3 regions of the Ammoniphilus sp. CFH 90114 genome follow, and region 1 is predicted to be linked to each of the others. Evidence: riboswitches for the same ligand, from Rfam matches in the RefSeq annotation. Region 1 holds a riboswitch; each other region holds the start of a gene.

What was found. Region 1 has a riboswitch for cyclic di-GMP ahead of EIZ39_RS27150 (globin-coupled sensor protein). Riboswitches for the same ligand answer to the same signal wherever they lie in the genome.
Region 2: another riboswitch for cyclic di-GMP. It lies ahead of EIZ39_RS20640 (methyl-accepting chemotaxis protein); the one in region 1 lies ahead of EIZ39_RS27150 (globin-coupled sensor protein).
Region 3: another riboswitch for cyclic di-GMP. It lies ahead of EIZ39_RS21005 (putative bifunctional diguanylate cyclase/phosphodiesterase); the one in region 1 lies ahead of EIZ39_RS27150 (globin-coupled sensor protein).

The regions. Positions count from the first base shown of each region.
Region 1 covers NZ_SDLI01000020.1:36,031-41,621, forward strand. The annotation lists gene EIZ39_RS24130 (sensor domain-containing protein) at 1-1,432, opposite strand, end outside; gene EIZ39_RS24135 (STAS domain-containing protein) at 1,472-1,774, opposite strand; gene EIZ39_RS27150 (globin-coupled sensor protein) at 1,871-3,202, opposite strand; cyclic di-GMP riboswitch class I at 3,291-3,375, opposite strand; partial or broken gene EIZ39_RS24145 (IS5/IS1182 family transposase) at 3,523-3,732, shown strand; partial or broken gene EIZ39_RS24155 (GLUG motif-containing protein) at 4,889-5,591, shown strand, end outside.
Region 2 covers NZ_SDLI01000011.1:36,310-41,900, reverse strand. The annotation lists gene EIZ39_RS20660 (ABC transporter ATP-binding protein) at 1-334, shown strand, start outside; gene EIZ39_RS20655 (ABC transporter ATP-binding protein) at 331-1,293, shown strand; gene murQ (N-acetylmuramic acid 6-phosphate etherase) at 1,321-2,223, shown strand; gene EIZ39_RS20645 (hypothetical protein) at 2,502-3,194, opposite strand; cyclic di-GMP riboswitch class I at 3,717-3,805, shown strand; gene EIZ39_RS20640 (methyl-accepting chemotaxis protein) at 3,890-5,581, shown strand.
Region 3 covers NZ_SDLI01000011.1:131,336-136,926, reverse strand. The annotation lists gene fabZ (3-hydroxyacyl-ACP dehydratase FabZ) at 1-97, shown strand, start outside; gene EIZ39_RS21005 (putative bifunctional diguanylate cyclase/phosphodiesterase) at 168-2,936, opposite strand; cyclic di-GMP riboswitch class I at 3,012-3,101, opposite strand; gene EIZ39_RS21000 (LPXTG cell wall anchor domain-containing protein) at 3,473-4,441, shown strand; gene EIZ39_RS27895 (class D sortase) at 4,434-5,201, shown strand; gene EIZ39_RS20990 (P-II family nitrogen regulator) at 5,423-5,591, shown strand, end outside.

The DNA of each region.
Region 1 (5,591 bases):
GAGCTTCAGCTCCGATGATCTTGCCTGAATGAATGTTAACTCGCGGTTGATAATAGATAAGAAACTCATTGTGATTAAGCGCCCTTCGCAGTTCCTTTTCTACTGAGAAGGTTTTCCTGGCCTTCTTGTTAATTTCTGAATTAAAAATACAAAATTTATTTTTTCCCTCTTCCTTTGCTTGATGAAGCGCCGCATCAGCGTTCTTCATTAAGCTTTGCGCGTCCTCTCCGTCAGAGGGGTAGAAGCAAATGCCAATGCTTGTTGTAACAAAAAGCTCATACTCCTCTACAATGATAGGCTCCTTGATCCTATGGATCAGCTTTTCTGCCAGAGCTTTGACCTCAACACGATCTTTATACCCTTTGACGAGTAAAGTGAATTCGTCTCCGCCCATCCGGGCCATAAAGTCTCCCTCTCTTTTGCATTGCAGAATGATATGACAAAAAGATTGAAGAAGCTTATCGCCTATGGCATGACCGAGCGTGTCGTTCACATATTTAAACCGATCCAAGTCAAGGTAAAGGACAGCGAATTCTTCGTTGGTATCCGCTGCAACCTGCAGCATTTCATCAAGTGTCTCTTCAAAGAACCTCCGGTTGGGTACATGGGTTAAGGGGTCAGAATAGGCAAGATACTCATTTAACCTTTCGACTTTTTTCCTTTCCGTAATGTCCCTTCCTACAACCACGAGGCCTTTTCGATCTCCATTAGAACGGAAAACAGGCACCTTAATCACATCGAAGATCAGGTTCTCCCCTGTTGACAGGGGGATGACTTCCTCAGACCGAACAGTCTCCCTTCGGTTCCAGGTCTCCTCATCAGATTCCATACAGAGTAAAGCTGGTTCTGACCTAAGAGGATCATGCCCCATAATCTCTAGATCAGTTTTGCCTTGATAGTCTAGACCTTTCAACTCATAGAGGGTTTGGGCATACTCATTCGCTTTAATCCAAGCTCCCCGTCCATCTTTAAAGCATACGAAGTCTGGTATAGCATCAATGAGAGTGGATAGGGATTGCTCGCTCTCCCTCAATTGTTCTTTCATTCTCTTCTGTTCACTAATGTCCGTTCGAATGGAGATGTATTGGTAAGGTTTTCCCTCCTCATTGAGCAATGGGACAATGGTTGTCTTCACCCAGTAACAAGAGCCATCCTTTGCACGGTTTTTGACCTCTCCTTCCCAAAGGGAACCAGACCGAATGGTCTCCCATAACGCCTGAAAAAAAACAGGGGGATGATGCCCCGAATTGATGATACGATGACTTTGGCCAACCAGTTCTTCTCGGGAGTACTGAGAAATGCGGCAGAAGGCATCATTGACGTCCGTTATCATGCCACGCTCATCTGTGATCGCTAGAATCGTAGACGCATTGAGAGCAAACTCAATCTCCTTATACCTTTTGATGGATTGTTCTAATGTTAGGAACCTCATGAAAGATCAGGACCTCCTTAAAAATTGCCAAAAAGACAGCTAGGTTTCTAATAGAAAGGGAGATAAGCCCATCTCCTCAATGAATTGACGAGTTTCTTGTTCTACCCCGACGATTTGCAACCTTCCGCCTTGTAAAAATAGAAGCTTCCAAACTCCAGCCAGAACAAGAAGGGCTGATTTATCGATCCGTGGGTTTTTCTCTACAAGAAGTACAAATTCTAGAGTTCCTTCGTTCATTTCATTAATGATCTTTTGTCGGATGACCAAGGCGTCATTCTCATCCATTCGTCCATCTTCTAGGGAATAATCGGAAGCATCTAGCTTCATCACTAAGGTTGTCATGTTTTCCACACCTCCATTTATACTATAGATAAGGTGTTAACCTTATAAATGTTCAATTTTTCACATACTATTACATGAAGCAAAAGGCTTTCCCTATTACATCAATTCATTTGTGGTTTGATTTAATGAATCGGTAGAATAGGCGATCTCGGATGAAGCTTCGGAAATTTCAGCGAGCGTCTTCACAAACATCTCTAATTCCTTTTCAATGGCTTGATTTTGTTCTTTCGTTTGACACATAGCTTCTAGAATTTCATCAAAACATTCCACCGTTTGGCTTACATATTGATTCCCGCTTTCAATGAGGCTGTGGATCGATTGAACAGACTGAGAGACATGAGAGACTTGGGTATCCGTTTGGGCTACTAAGGCTGAAACACCGGAGATGGATTGCTTCGTTTGATCGGCTAGCTTTCGAATTTCACCCGCCACGACCGAGAAGCCTTTCCCATACTCACCTGCACGTGCCGCCTCAATGGCTGCATTCAGGGCAAGAAGGTTCGTTTGATCGGCAATAGAGGTAATCATCCCGACAATATCTTGAATCTTCTTTGAGACATTCTGTAAATCCTCAGAATCCTGCAGAATTTTATTCATCCTGTCACGGATGGAGTCCATGCTCTCTTGTTGATTCTCTACTAATCCTTTCCCCTTGATGGAGCGCTCCTCGGAAGCGATGGCAAGATTGCTGCCTCTCTTTGCAAAATGCATAATATGATCTGTCTGGGCGGAGAGTTCTTGTACGGAGGCACTCGTTTCTTCCGAAACTGCAGCCAACGATTCGACGGCCTGTTGAACAGCTGTATTCACTTTTTGTTTCGTTTCCTCTTGAACCTGGCGGATTCGCTGATGTTCCTGCTCGTAAGCCTCTAATACAAGTTGTTGTTCAAAGTTTAGCAGCTTGCTGCACACCATAATGGCACCTATTAAATCCGTGCGATTTTCAATATGCTTGTCCAAGATGGCTACGATCGAGCTAAACAAATCCTGAAAAGCACACATGTACCACTTGGTCTCTAATCCAACCTTGACATGGGCATGGGCAATTCGAATTCTTTTCTTAACAAATTCCTCGTCAATCTCGCCATTGAATAACTCTTGAATATGGGTTTTTAGGGTTCCTTGTAATCTCTCTACCGTACTATGCCGTGTGATAATAGCCAATAGATTGGACTGTTTCGTGATATTTCCATAAAACTGCTGAACGATGTCATCCATTTTCTGAATGATGAGGGGTTGAATCAGCTTCACTAATTTTAAGTCTTCTTCAGATAAGGAGATGATGTCTAACTGTCTACTAATCTCTCTGTCATCGATGACCATCTTACCATGAATCCGTTTACTTTGTTCAAGCAAAGAATCCATTTTGGGTTTCTTTCGCGCGATACCGAGGAACGTAAAAGCCATCGAAAAAGGACATTTGCTCATTTGGATCGGATCTCCTAGTATGTTTTAATGGTAATAAAAATAAAAAGCTATTCCAAAAAGGAATAACTTAGCATTCGTTATCGAACCTCTTGGCAACCCAACCGCCATAGAATTTCTCCCTTAGGCTTGTGGCTTTGCGTCCCCACCTTTCAATAGGTTTGCCTTTATGTAGTATTTTAGGATTATGAAACAGTTGGTTTCCATTATCTGTTTGCAGTATAACACTATACTAAACAGGAATATAGTAGTTTTGAAATTTGTAACAATTAGGTGTTAGGTGGATAGTACCAGAGGTTTGGGCATTCCCACCGCGGTTTCGGCTTCACTATTTAGCTGAATTGGGTGAAACGGTTGAAACCTTGCTCCCTGATCACGAAGGAGCGATTTCCGAGAAAGTAAGTATAGCCAAGCAGATCGTGGAAGATGAACGGTTACTTGCAAATAAAGGTGTCATGTCCGCTATTGACCCGGATGCTCGCTTTGGATGGAAAAGCTCGACTCAATCGTTTTTTGGTTACAAACAACATCTAAACGTCAAACGAATAATAAGGCTAATAGACAAAATGCAGCCAGCCTCCTAGGGAGGTTGACTGCATTTTTTTATAATTTCACTCGTTTTAATTGACTAACCCCACTAAGTCTTTTTCAAAAGGGTTACTTTTGCAGGGCTCTCTCAAAGGGGTATGACTCCCACGGTTTTTGTGGGGTCTGACCTCTTTGGTTATCGTCACCTCTATCTTTTTATGTTACCGGCGGTGGAGCAAAATGGGGTCAGACCCCGTATTACCTCGGGTTTCGGGCGATTGACCCCAATTGACTTAAGAGGTTCTTATGGAGGCCATCGATTCGTATACGTGGATAAGCGGATAACTAAGCCTAATATTTCAGTTCAAATCTTTGACTCATCTCTTCGGGAGGCCTTAAAGGAACAGAGTAAGGATAAGAATTAAAAAGAGAAGAATCCTCTTCAGTTTGAGTGGAAGATCGCTACAATGGCGCCCAACATTCAATACATCCATTTAAACACTGACACTTTCTCCAATGCTTTTTTATCGGTGGTTCAGTATGGCTAATGGAAGTAATAGATTTTCGGGTGAGAATCAAGATGTTTAACATCTTGCCCAATGGTTTCAATTGAATATGGAATCCGTTATAGAATACCGGACGAAGATTATAAAGCAGGTCAGGGACCTAATTGGTAGAATCGCCGCCAAGGCCTGCGAACGATCAACAACTGCGAAAGAACGGGTTAGACCCCATTCTTTTAAAAGAGCCGGAGGGTAGGGATTAACTCTCAACCCTCAGGTTTTTTGTTTTGGAAAGTTAACATTAAGTTTTCCTTAAATTTACTGAGTAACAATTCAGAATGAAGAAAATTGTAATATAATGTAGAGGATTGGGTAAATGTACCTACATTATTTGAAGTGGCGTCGGGAAACTGTGAGTCAGAAACTTTAGGGAAACGCTCACTAAAATCCCTAATCTCTTGTTCTAATTTAAGAAGATGGGGGGTATTCATTTCACCCTACCCAATCATGTCTTAAGGGGATTTGTCTCAGAACCGGGGGAGGGATGCTCAATCTGGGAGATTTAAAAGATAATAATCATACTATTTTAGCTGTGGGGTGATCGAACCGAATGAAAAACCTAATTTAATAGAATCTTTTCAGAATGGGGATAAAAAATATGAATTACATTAGGCGGTTAGTTGTAATTTCCATTCTATACGCATTATTTGTACAGTTCTTTCCTGAGGCTACAGCTGTTGCTGCGGGATCAGGTACGAAAGATGATCCCTATATTATTCATTCAGTAACAGATTTAAAGAATATACAGCCTACCGGTTACTATAAGCTTGGAGCAGATATTGACCTTAGTAACGAAACGAACTGGATACCCATTGGATATTACCCTGGCTCAGATTTTCAGGGTGTTCTAGATGGAGCCGGTCATACAATCAGAAATTTGACCTATATTACCAATGACTCTAGCTTGTATGGTGGAATTTTAGGCGATATTGCTCCGGATGGGATTGTTAAAAATCTTAATCTGGAGAACATCAGTATAACTGGAAGTGGACAATACTATGGAGCTCTGGTTGGCTGGAATTCAGGTACAATTGATCGTGTAAATGTGAAAATAAAGAAGGTAGAGGCCAATTCAAACATTGGTGGCCTTGCAGGTGGAAATGACGGAACGATCACTAATAGTTCTGTAGATCCCTTCGATGATACAAGCTATGTAAAGTCAACTGCCGCGTATAATAGCATAGGAGAAGTTGGTGGTCTTGTCGGACATAACATGGGGATTATCGATCATAGTATGTCAGCTGTTAGTGTGACTTCCACTTCCCAAGGAGCAGGTGGACTCGTAGGGAGGAACGAGAACT
Region 2 (5,591 bases), on a different contig from region 1:
TTTGGGCGTCGTGGCCGAGATGTGCGAACGCGTCATCGTGATGTATGCCGGTCAGGTGGTGGAAGAAGCAGATATTCGAACCTTGTTCCGAAGCCCTAAGCATCCTTATACGATCGGATTGATGAAATCGATGCCGGACTTTACCGAGGACCAGGATCGTCTACAAGCGATACCAGGGACGGTTCCTTTACTAAGCGATCTGCCTAAAGGATGCCGATTCGCCCCGCGATGTGAGTGGGCAACCGATCGCTGTCATCAGGCAGCGCCGGAGTTAATTTCTGTAACCGAGCAGCATCGCGTACGCTGCGTGTTGGTGGAGGAGGAGAAAGCATGAGTCGTCAGCCTCTATTAGAAGTGAAAGCTTTAACGAAGCATTTTGCCACGACAAGCGGATTCTGGGGGAAAACGAAAACGGTGCGAGCCGTGGATGGCGTGGATTTAACCATTTATGAAGGGGAAACGGTGAGTCTTGTTGGAGAGTCCGGCTGCGGAAAATCTACCACGGGCCGATGCCTGACCCGTCTGATCGAGCCTACGGAAGGGGAAGTGTGGTTTCAAGGAAAGAACATCCTGACTCTTTCCCCAGAAGAAATGAGACAGATGCGTCGGGATGTCCAGTTCGTCTTCCAGGATCCATTCGCTTCGCTGAACCCTCGCAAGACCATTGCCCAGATTCTAATGGATCCGTTAATCGTTCACGGTATAGGAACTCCGACGGAGAGACGCAAGAAGGTAGAGGAAATGATCGAGATCGTGGGACTGACCACCAAGCATCTTGATCGCTACCCCCATGAGTTCTCTGGGGGACAAAGACAGCGAATTGGGATCGCCCGTGCCCTTATTTTAAGGCCGAAGCTGATTGTGGCGGATGAACCGGTTTCGGCATTGGATGTTTCCATTCAAGCCCAGGTATTGAACCTCATGCAGGATTTGCAGCGGGATTTTAAACTCACTTATCTTTTTATCTCGCATGATTTAAGTGTCGTCAAACATATTTCGGATCGTGTAGCTGTGATGTATCTTGGCAAAGTGGTGGAGGTAGCAGAGAAAGGGGCCTTATACCGAGCTCCAAAACATCCCTATACCAAGGCGCTGTTGTCTGCTGTACCCGTGGCTAACCCTGATGCGGTGAGGGAGCGGATTTTACTCGAAGGGGATCTGCCAAGTCCATCTAATCCTCCTTCAGGATGTACGTTTCACCCGCGCTGTCCCTCCTGCATGGACATTTGTCGAACCACATCACCTACATTGAAGATTACCGACGAAGGACATTTCGTTTCTTGTCATTTGTAAGGACTGGAAGGAGAGGATGAGGGAAACATGATTGATCAACTAAATCGTTTAACGACAGAAATGAGAAATGAAGCCACGCAAAATCTAGATTCCTTATCGACGCGTGAAGTCGTTGAATTAATGAACCGTGAGGATCAAACGGTGGCATATGCGGTAGAGAAAGAGCTGGAGCGAATTGGCAAAGCGGTAGATCTGATTGTTGAATCCATGGAAAAAGGCGGTCGTTTGTTTTACTTTGGTGCAGGGACCAGCGGCCGGTTGGGTGTCTTGGATGCCTCGGAGTGCCCGCCGACGTTCGGTACGGAGCCTTCTCTTGTGCAGGGCGTCATTGCAGGAGGGCGTAAGGCTTTAGTCGAAGCGATTGAGGGTGCTGAAGATCTGCCGGAATTAGGGCAAGAAGATGTCGTGAAATACGGCGTGAAGTCGGGCGATGTGGTGGTAGGGATTGCGGCAAGCGGACGTACTCCTTATGTTCTAGGTGCGTTGCAGGCGGCCAATGAGATCGGGGCGGTTACCGTTTCTCTATCCTGCAACTCCACTTCGGTGTTGACGGGGGAAGCTGATGTTGCGATCAATGTGGTGGTCGGACCCGAGGTCGTCACTGGCTCTACTCGTCTCAAGGCCGGAACGGCCCAGAAGATGGTCTTGAATATGCTGACGACAGGAGCGATGATTCGGTTAGGGAAAGTCTATGGCAACTGGATGGTGAATGTTCAGGCGACGAATCATAAACTGCGGGAGCGCGTGAAACGGATTATCATGGAAGTGACGGGAGTGTCTTATGAGGAAGCTTCGGTGCTTTCGGAGCAGTCTGGTGGAGATGCTAGAATCGCCATCGTTATGCAGCAAACGGGATTGAGCTATGATGCGGCGGTTGAGTTGTTGGAGCAGACCAGAGGACGTGTGCGTGAGGCGATTGCGCAAGGATAGCAGGGTGCGGCGCTGGCTGGAGCTAGAGCTCGGCTGGTGCTGGTGCTGGAGGATAACCGGAGTATTTTCCGCTATTAGTAGATTCGAGTGAAAAAGTGCGGAAATAGGGGGAGAAAGTTCCCTTATTGGCTCCGAATACTTGACTTTGGGCGGGTTTTGGGTGAATAAGCGGAATCGGTTCCGTTATATCCACTCGAAAATCGGACTTTTGAAAAATAGGCGGAATTTCTCCGCCTACTTCTCATACAAAAAGGGGGCTGGCTCAGGCCCCTTTTTTCCTACATACTCTCTGTTACCTTCTGCATCAAAGCAGCTCGCTGGTTTTTCTTTCGAGCCTTGTATTCGGTTTCTGCTTGCTTTATAAGCGATGTCGAGTGTCCAGCTGCTATGAGGTCTTGTTCCATTTGTCCGAGTAGTTGATAAAATTGGCTGTCCGCTGTAGATTCTAACTGTTTGGCCTTTGATAAGTATTTAGAAGCTAGTGAGATTTTGGATTCATTGGACTGTCCGTTTTTGACGGCTATATATTCTTGCTTCGCTTGTTCAATGAGCCCCTTTAATTTTCCTTGATAAGATCGTTCTAGTGCCTTAAACTTCCCCTTGTACTTCTCTAGAATGTCGGTTTGAGTGGCAACCGGAGAAGAAGATGGAGGGGTGGGTGAGGCATCGGTTGGCTTAGGCTCAGATGGATCCGAATGGGCGGGCTGCTCGGTTGGAACGGCCGACTCCGCTTCAGGCGTTGGTGAGGCTTGCTCCGTTGACTCCTCCGCTAGCTCCTCCACAGGCTCGGCTTTAATTTCTGGGTCATTGAGCCAGTCGAGACTGCTGCTATCTCCTGCGAAAAGGGAATTCGGATCAGATTCTTGTACTTCGGGCACAGGGCTTGGACTAAAATAATAGGAGTATGAAAAAAGTACAATGGCGATTAGGGCAATAGGGATAGAAATCCAAATCAATTTCTTCAAAGGCATGTACCGGTCCTTTCCGACGGAATAATGCCCTTATTTTAACATAATTGGGTCGTTTACGGTTCAACTAATTCCATTAATTGCTCTTCATATCCCTTAGGAATGAAATTATTTAGGAAAACAATTCTGCTCTTTCCATGACGCACCTCGCTTGCACTAGAGGATGATGATCGGCCGACTTAAGGTTATGATCAGCGGGTCTCCTGCTCTACCATACCTAGTTTTGGATAATGCTCTTCGTCAATCTTCTACAAAATTTTTATACATATTTCGAGCCCGAATTCTAGCAAGGAGTCGATGTGATGGTGAGTAGGTGGTCTATTTTTATTATAGGCGGCCTAAGTATTTTGATGGGCGTCGAAGCAACTCGCTATGTGATTATATCGTGTACGTGGTTCGTATGATTGACCACGCCGCTGTTGGCCAGACGGAGCAGTTCAGGAATTTCGTAGTACGGAAGAACTAGTGAAGTAAATTTAAATTGTAAAGAATCCCGAGAAATGGTAGAAATAGAATATAACTTCAACTCGATCAAGGCAAATCTATCGAAAGGTAGAGACGCAAAGCTATGGGTCTAAGGTCCTTTTTGTGACTATGATCGCCAGGCTGCCGAGTAGCTAGGATGATGAAGCTGCTCTTTAAGTATTTACGAGCAGTTTTTTTTGTCTGTATTTTCTATATAGAGAGGAAGGACAGGTATGACCATTTCTAGGATGATGAAGCTTCAAATTATGGTGATTGTCGTATTATCGGTTGTCACACTTGGAAGTTTGTATCTGTTGCATAGTGGGGTTCAGCAACAGAGGCAAGCGGATCAGAACGCGATGGAATTTAAGCAATTAGGTTTTGACTTGTTCGTGGCATCAGAGTTTCTTACAAATGAAATCAGAAGTTATGTACAGTACGCAGAGGTAGTTTACTTAGATAACTATTACACAGAGACGAACGAGACAAGAACGAGAGAGCGTGTGGCAGGAAGGCTTTTGGAGTTGAAGGCCCCGGAGGAGCTGGTAGCTCTGGTTAAAGAGGCAGGGGAACATGCAGACGCCTTATCCCGTCTTGAAGCGGAAGCGATCCAAGCGGTGAGGGGGCAGTCCTTTGTTAAGGCTAGAGAGTTGGTTTATGGAAGCGACTATAAAAATACGAAGCTATTGATGGCTCAATCTATAACCAACTTCCAGCAGCAACTTGAAGACTGGGCCAATAAGGAGGCGAAAAAAGCAGAACAGAAGATGAATCTTCTCCTATTGACGACGGTATTGATGTTTATTGTCATCATTGCTAGTGTAACGAGTTCGCTCTTTATTTTGAATCGTAAGCTCAGACCTTTACAACAGGTTACCATGGCTGCTCATCAAGTTGCCCAAGGAAACCTTCAGGTTGAAACCCTGCCAGTACATAGTAAGGATGAAGTAGCGCAGGTTTCTTTAGCCATTAATCAAATGGTTGACAATCTTCGAGACTTAATTCAACAGATAGCGTCCTCATCTGAACAGGTGAATGCTTATTCCGGGGAGCTCATTGCAAGTGCCGAGCAAACGAACCGTGCCACGGAGCATATTGCTTCTACGACAGAGCAAGTCGCTGCGGGAGCAGAGGACCAGGTGAAAGGAATGGAGGAAACCTCTTCTGTTATTAATCAGATGTCAGCTAGTCTGAGTCAAATCTCCGTGAATACGCAAGGAGTTACAGAGTCGGTTGCCTCCACGAAAAATAAGGCTAACGTAGGGATTGAATCTATTCAGGTGGCAGAAAGTCAAATGAGTTCGATTCAACAAAACGTGAATGGATTAGCGGGTCTTGTACAGGGATTGGGTCAGCGTTCTCAAGAGATCGGACAGATCTTAGAGGTGATCACTGGCATTGCTGCCCAGACGAATCTCTTGGCATTGAATGCTGCCATTGAAGCGGCTCGTGCCGGTGAACATGGACGAGGGTTCGCAGTAGTAGCAGATGAAGTGCGAAAGCTCGCGGAACAATCAGGTACCTCTGCCCAACAGATTTCGAATTTGATTCAGCAGATTCAAGAGGAAACAAGTCGGGCCGTGGAATCCATGTCGAAGGTTACCGCTGAGGTTACTCAGGGAATTCAAGTGGTAAATCATGCGGGAGACTCCTTTAGCGAAATTCAACAGGCTGTTGTTCACGTGACAGAGCAGATTGAGCAAGTATCGAGTGCAATTCAGGACATGACGACGGGGGCACAGCATGTGGTGGAAAATATCGAGACCATCTCGAGAGTGATCGAAGAAACGGCATCTGGAACGCAAACGGTATCAGCAGCTACGGAAGAACAACTAGCGTCCTTGGAGGAAATTACGTCTTCGGCATCGTCCCTTTCGAATATGGCCGATGGTCTAAATCAGTTGGTAGGAAGATTCAAGCTATAAAATGACGGGA
Region 3 (5,591 bases), on a different contig from region 1:
TATTGGGAAGGGACGTGCGGTTGCGCGCTTAGGGGATAAGGTGGCAGTTGAAGGAGAATTAATGTTTGCCATCGGTCATTCTAAAGCAGATAAGTAAGAGATTCAACTTATCTTAGAGAGAATAAAGGGATTTTGTCTATTTAGACAAGATCCCTTTTTTATAACCATTAATCATGTACTAGTAGGCTGTTTTTCTCCTGTACAAAGTCGAATATCTGCTCAGGCATCATCGGACGGCTAAAGTAATATCCCTGTATTTCGTGACAACCCATCTCTAGCAATAAATCGTGTTCTTCCTTCGTCTCTACCCCTTCTGCCACGACTCGCAATTGAAGATTTTGGGCTAGATCGATGATCGATTTGACAATGGCTAAGGCTACTCTGTCTGTCGATCTCATTTCCCATATGAATGAATGATCAATTTTGAGGTGCTGAATCGGTAAATCCTTTAAATACTTCAGAGAAGAATATCCCGTTCCAAAATCATCAATGGATATTTTCACGCCAATCTTGCGTAGTTGATTCAGTGTTTGAATGGTATGGAGGGTATCCTCCATTGATGCGCTTTCTGTAATTTCTAGAGTCAGATAGGCTGGGTCCATTCCCGTTTCGGCTAACGTCTTCTCAATTCTCTCAGCTAAATCTCGCTGTTTAAACTGTCGAGCGGAAAGATTGATAGACAAACGAAGGGGAGACATTCCTGCATGAAGCCATTGTTGAAATTGTCGGCAGCCCTCGTATAAAACCCAATCACCGAGAGGTTCGATGAGGCCGCTTTCTTCAGCGACAGGGATAAAGTCAGCCGGTGAGATAAACCCTTTCGTAGGATGTTGCCATCTCAAAAGTGCTTCTAAGCCTATGATTTGATTAGTCTCTAAACAATGCTGTGGTTGATAAACAAGGGATAGTTCCTTTCCTTGGATTAAGGCTTGGTGTAGATCGTGTCTTATCTTCATTTTGCATACGTTTTTTTCATTCATCTCTGCTTGATAGAAATGATAGCCGTTTTTCCCTTGTTGTTTAGACGCATACATGGCCATATCCGCATTTTTGAGTAGAGTTTGAGAGTCTTCACCATCGTCGGGGAACAAGCTTACCCCAATGCTTGTTGTAATATAAATTTCATGATTTTCTATTAAAAATGGCTCTTTCAGTGCATGAATGATGAGTTTGCAGCTTTCCTCCGTTTCTTGTCTCTGATAATTTTCTAGAATGAGAGTGAACTCATCTCCTGCCATTCGAGCCAGAAAGGCACTCTTGTCAAGGCCGCTTCGTAAGCGGCGACTTACCTGCTGCAGAAGGATATCCCCAAGGTTATGACCAAGAGTATCATTAATTTGCTTGAATCCATCTAGATCAATAAACAACAGGGATAAACACTTCTCGCTGTTTTCGTTAATCGCAAGGTCTAAGGTTTCCAAAAAACAGGCGCGATTGGGTAGAGCGGTAAGGGAGTCATAATAAGCTAAGTGATGAATTCGCTCATTTGCTTTAACCTGTTCTGTAATATCTATTGAATAACCTGCAACTTCTAAGACGGCAGTGGAGTCGTCTGGATCAACGACAGCCTTTAGGACGCTATGATAGGTTCGATTGCCAAGGGTGAATGTAAAATCAGAGCTTCCTTCAACGTAGGCCAAGTCTAAAGCTGTAATAAAGTTATGACTTAATCTTTTAGGCAAGATGTCTTCTATATGTCTATCTAATACATTCTGTGTACCGAGTCCAAGCATGCTAGTCACTGTTCCTTCAAGGTACGTAAAAACAAAAACTCCATTCGAATCCTTTTTACATTTATAGATGGCACTAGGCAGCAGTTCTGCTGTCCTTTTAAATTCTTCAGCTACCTTTAATCTTTCCCGCTCGGCTTGTAGCTTCTTGACAGGTCTTCTTGCTACTAATCTGCCTAGTATAAAAATAGCCATTGTAGCGAGTAAATAAAACCCTGAGAAAACCCAGATGAGATAGGATTGTACTTTACGCTGGCTCTGCAAATCCAACACAATCGTTAATAATCGATCTTCAGGTAGAGAAACAAAGATTTTCTCTAGAGCTTCCTCGTCCCTTTTAAATGAAAAACGTTCAAACACAGGGGCCTCAAGCGAGTTTCTAAATATGAGTTCATCCTGTTCCGTTATGTATTCGTGCGTTCCATACAAAACCGGTTTATCCGTAATAGGTTCGATAATTCTGGCAGGTTTTTCTTTAAGATAAGCAGGTATATTTATGACAGCGATCTCTCGAGTATGATTGTAGCTTTCTTTAATTTTGTTAATAAGTTGAGTAGGACCACTTTTATCCATGAACTGATAGATATCTTCTGCCTTAATGTAAGGATTGATCATGAAATCAGTCTGTCCATCATAGTAATAGGCGTACTTATAGTGATGGTCATTGACTTCCGAAAGAGATAGAGGGCCTATCCAGTAATGAGGTTGAGAAAAGCCCCTATTGACAGAGATGGATTTCCCTTCAAATAATTCAAGAATAGCTGTATACCAGTACCCCCAATCCTTAGCATTCAGGCCAATCTCATCGGGATCTGTGGACTGTACAACTGGGATGTCGCCATCTTCTTCTAGTACAAGTAGAGAAATGTTGGATAAGCCCCACTTTTTGCTAATTTCAATTAATTCCTCGCGAGTGACTTCATCAATTCTCTTTCCTTTTAATTCCTCTGCAATAACTTCAGAAATGGTAAAAAGGCGCAGATCGACTAGATGCTCTAGTGTTTTGGTTGATTCATGGGTGCTTTCGATGGATTGCTTAATAATCTCTGTAATGGAGAGTAGTTCCTCATTAATCCGTTGCTCAAATTCTTTCTTAGTTAAGGTGTAAATGGAAAAGAAGGCAATTAAACTGCAAAGAAAGATAATCATGCCGGTACGAAACAGAACTTGTGTTAGGGTTGTTTCCTGAGGACGGAAATCTCTCATACATTCACCTACTATTGTAAGAATAAAAAAGACTATTCCACTACTTAAGTTGGAATAGCCAATCTTTATTAGCTATTCGGCAACCCGGCTATCATGGTTTCATTCGAAACGTTAGACCCGTGGCTTTGCGTCCCTATCTTTCGATTAGGTTTGCCTTTGTCGTTAGGTATATCGTCATGCTTCTTAAGGGCTATTTCTACTGTTATTATAGTACAAAACAATTGGAAAATCGACAAGGAATACGGTAATAAGTGGATGCTTCTATAAGCGCAGGATGAGAAAAATGAAGGAGAAGACATGTTCTATATAGGTTTAAAGTTGTTTTTTGTATGGTTGAAATTTGTCATTAACCAGATAAGAAAACTAGTCATAGGTCGACAAAACTAGAAGAAACACGCGTGTAATTTTTAGTTATAATGAATTCAGTAAAAGAACGTTCGGTGGAAAAAGGAAGGTGGAGAAGAGAAATAGACACGTCTTGATAAATGTTGGATGGTGTATTGTTTTACAAATACTAAACAATGGAGGACTGTTAGATGTTAAATAAGTTAGGGAAACTCTCGTTATTATTTTTATTTGTTTTTTCTATTTATTCTGTTTCAGTATTAGCCAATGAACAGCACGATGTTCAATTTGAAGTGGAATTTATAAATACAACATTTGACCCAGATAAGAATGAATCGGTTTGGACATATCAAGTAACAGGACAAGGAAAGGGCCCTGATCTCAGCCATTGGATGCTAGAACTCTGTCCCGACATTGAAGTAATAGATGCATCGCACGCATTCGAACTTCAGAATAAGCCTGATCCGATATCGGGATTGGTAGGAATTAAATTTGAACAGCCCGTAAAAGTAGATGAGGCAGTGGAGTACACGATTCGCATCAAAGGAAATTGGGAGCAAGAATTAATTACAGCTTCGGTAAAAGGGGCAACTGATGTGAATTCGTTTTCTGTAATGGGTCCAGGGTGTACAGCGGTAGTTGAAGGATCAAAGGAAGAAACGGATGAAGATCAAGGCAACGAAAAATCCAATAATAACGATGGTTCTACTAAAAATACAAAAGACCAGGATGGAAAAGAAGAGTCGAGCGAAGGAGTTGAAGAAAAGCCAAAAGTAAAGGTAAACAGGATTACTCTATTTAAGGCCGATGTATCCTCAACTCGCAAAGTGACTATTCAAGCTGCTGTGGATTTAGAAGAAGAGGTGAGGGGAGTCTGGCAGTTTACCCTCGGTGGTAAAGCTTATTCGGTTGAGGGCGGAAAAGAAGTTATTCTTGAAGTTGAAGATGCGCCGGTAGGTACATATCATGTAAAAGCTCAAATGAAACTAGAAGATGGGGATACAATAGACGCGGAGGAAGCACTCACGATTCATGTGCCGACAGAACAAGGTGGCACACTGCCTAATACGGCAACTCATCAGTATTTGATTCTTCTTATCGGGGTGTTAAGTCTAATGGTTGGGTTCTATATTCTTAAAAGGAAGAAGGGTCTTGTATAAGTATAAGTTGTTTCGAATGATTGGCTTGACATTTATCCTGATTGGAGTGATTTGCACAGCATGGTCGGTCTTCCGTATTCACTTTGGTAAGGTGGAAGTAGAAGCTTACGCGAAGAAAATAGAGGATGAAATAATGATAGAGGATAAGGTGGAAGAGAGGAAAGTGGAGGATGAGCCTGTTGAGCCAATAGATCCTAATGAGGACCCGAAAATAGAAGATGTAGTAGAGGAAGAGATTCCTTTATTACCACCTGATCCCGAGCCTATCGTAGAACACCAAGCCTTTCAGCCACAAAGAGAGTCTGTTCCACCCAAGGTTCATCGTTCTCCAAACGAGCTAGAGGTCTTATACCCAGAGAGACCTTCTGTCGGAGAAGCAATAGGGACATTGACGATACCTAAATTAAATCAAACCTTGCCCATTTTTCATGGAGCCGATGAAGAGATGCTAGAAAAAGGAATTGGTCACTATGCTCATAGTGTCCTTCCTGGAGAAGCTGACAATGCGGTCTTATCCGGACATCGAGATACCGTGTTTAGACAGTTGGGTAAAATCAAGAAAGGAGATCAGTTTGTGGTCAAGACGCTTGCTGGGACTTTTACCTACCAAGTGAGAGAAAGTAAAATTGTAGAAGCTCATGACAAAACGGTGATTGTTCCCACTGGAGGACCGGTATTGACAGTCACGACCTGTTATCCTTTTCAGTATATTGGGGATGCTCCACAGCGATATATTTTGATATCTGATTTAGTAAATTAAGCAAGAAGAAGAGTCTGATTGTCCACAAGCTATGTGGGAATCAGACTTTTTTTAGTTAGTTTCATGATATGGAGAGAATGTCCTTACATGATAATCAGAAGGCGCAAGATTTTTGTGTAAGGGAATCTAACACGACATCCCACAAGAGCATCTCGATCCATTATGATATATCCATAAAGATGATTTTTACCTTTTCATATTAAACAAGAAGGAGTGAGAGGATGTTAAAGCTAGAAGTCATCATTCGGACCGAGAAAATAGAGCAAGTAAAGGACCAATTATCCCAGATTGGTATTCGTGGGATGACCATTACTGAGGTACAAGGTTGTGGAGCTCAAAAAGGGCAAACGGGGATATATCGGGGCCAAACCTACGAAATTACGCTTCATC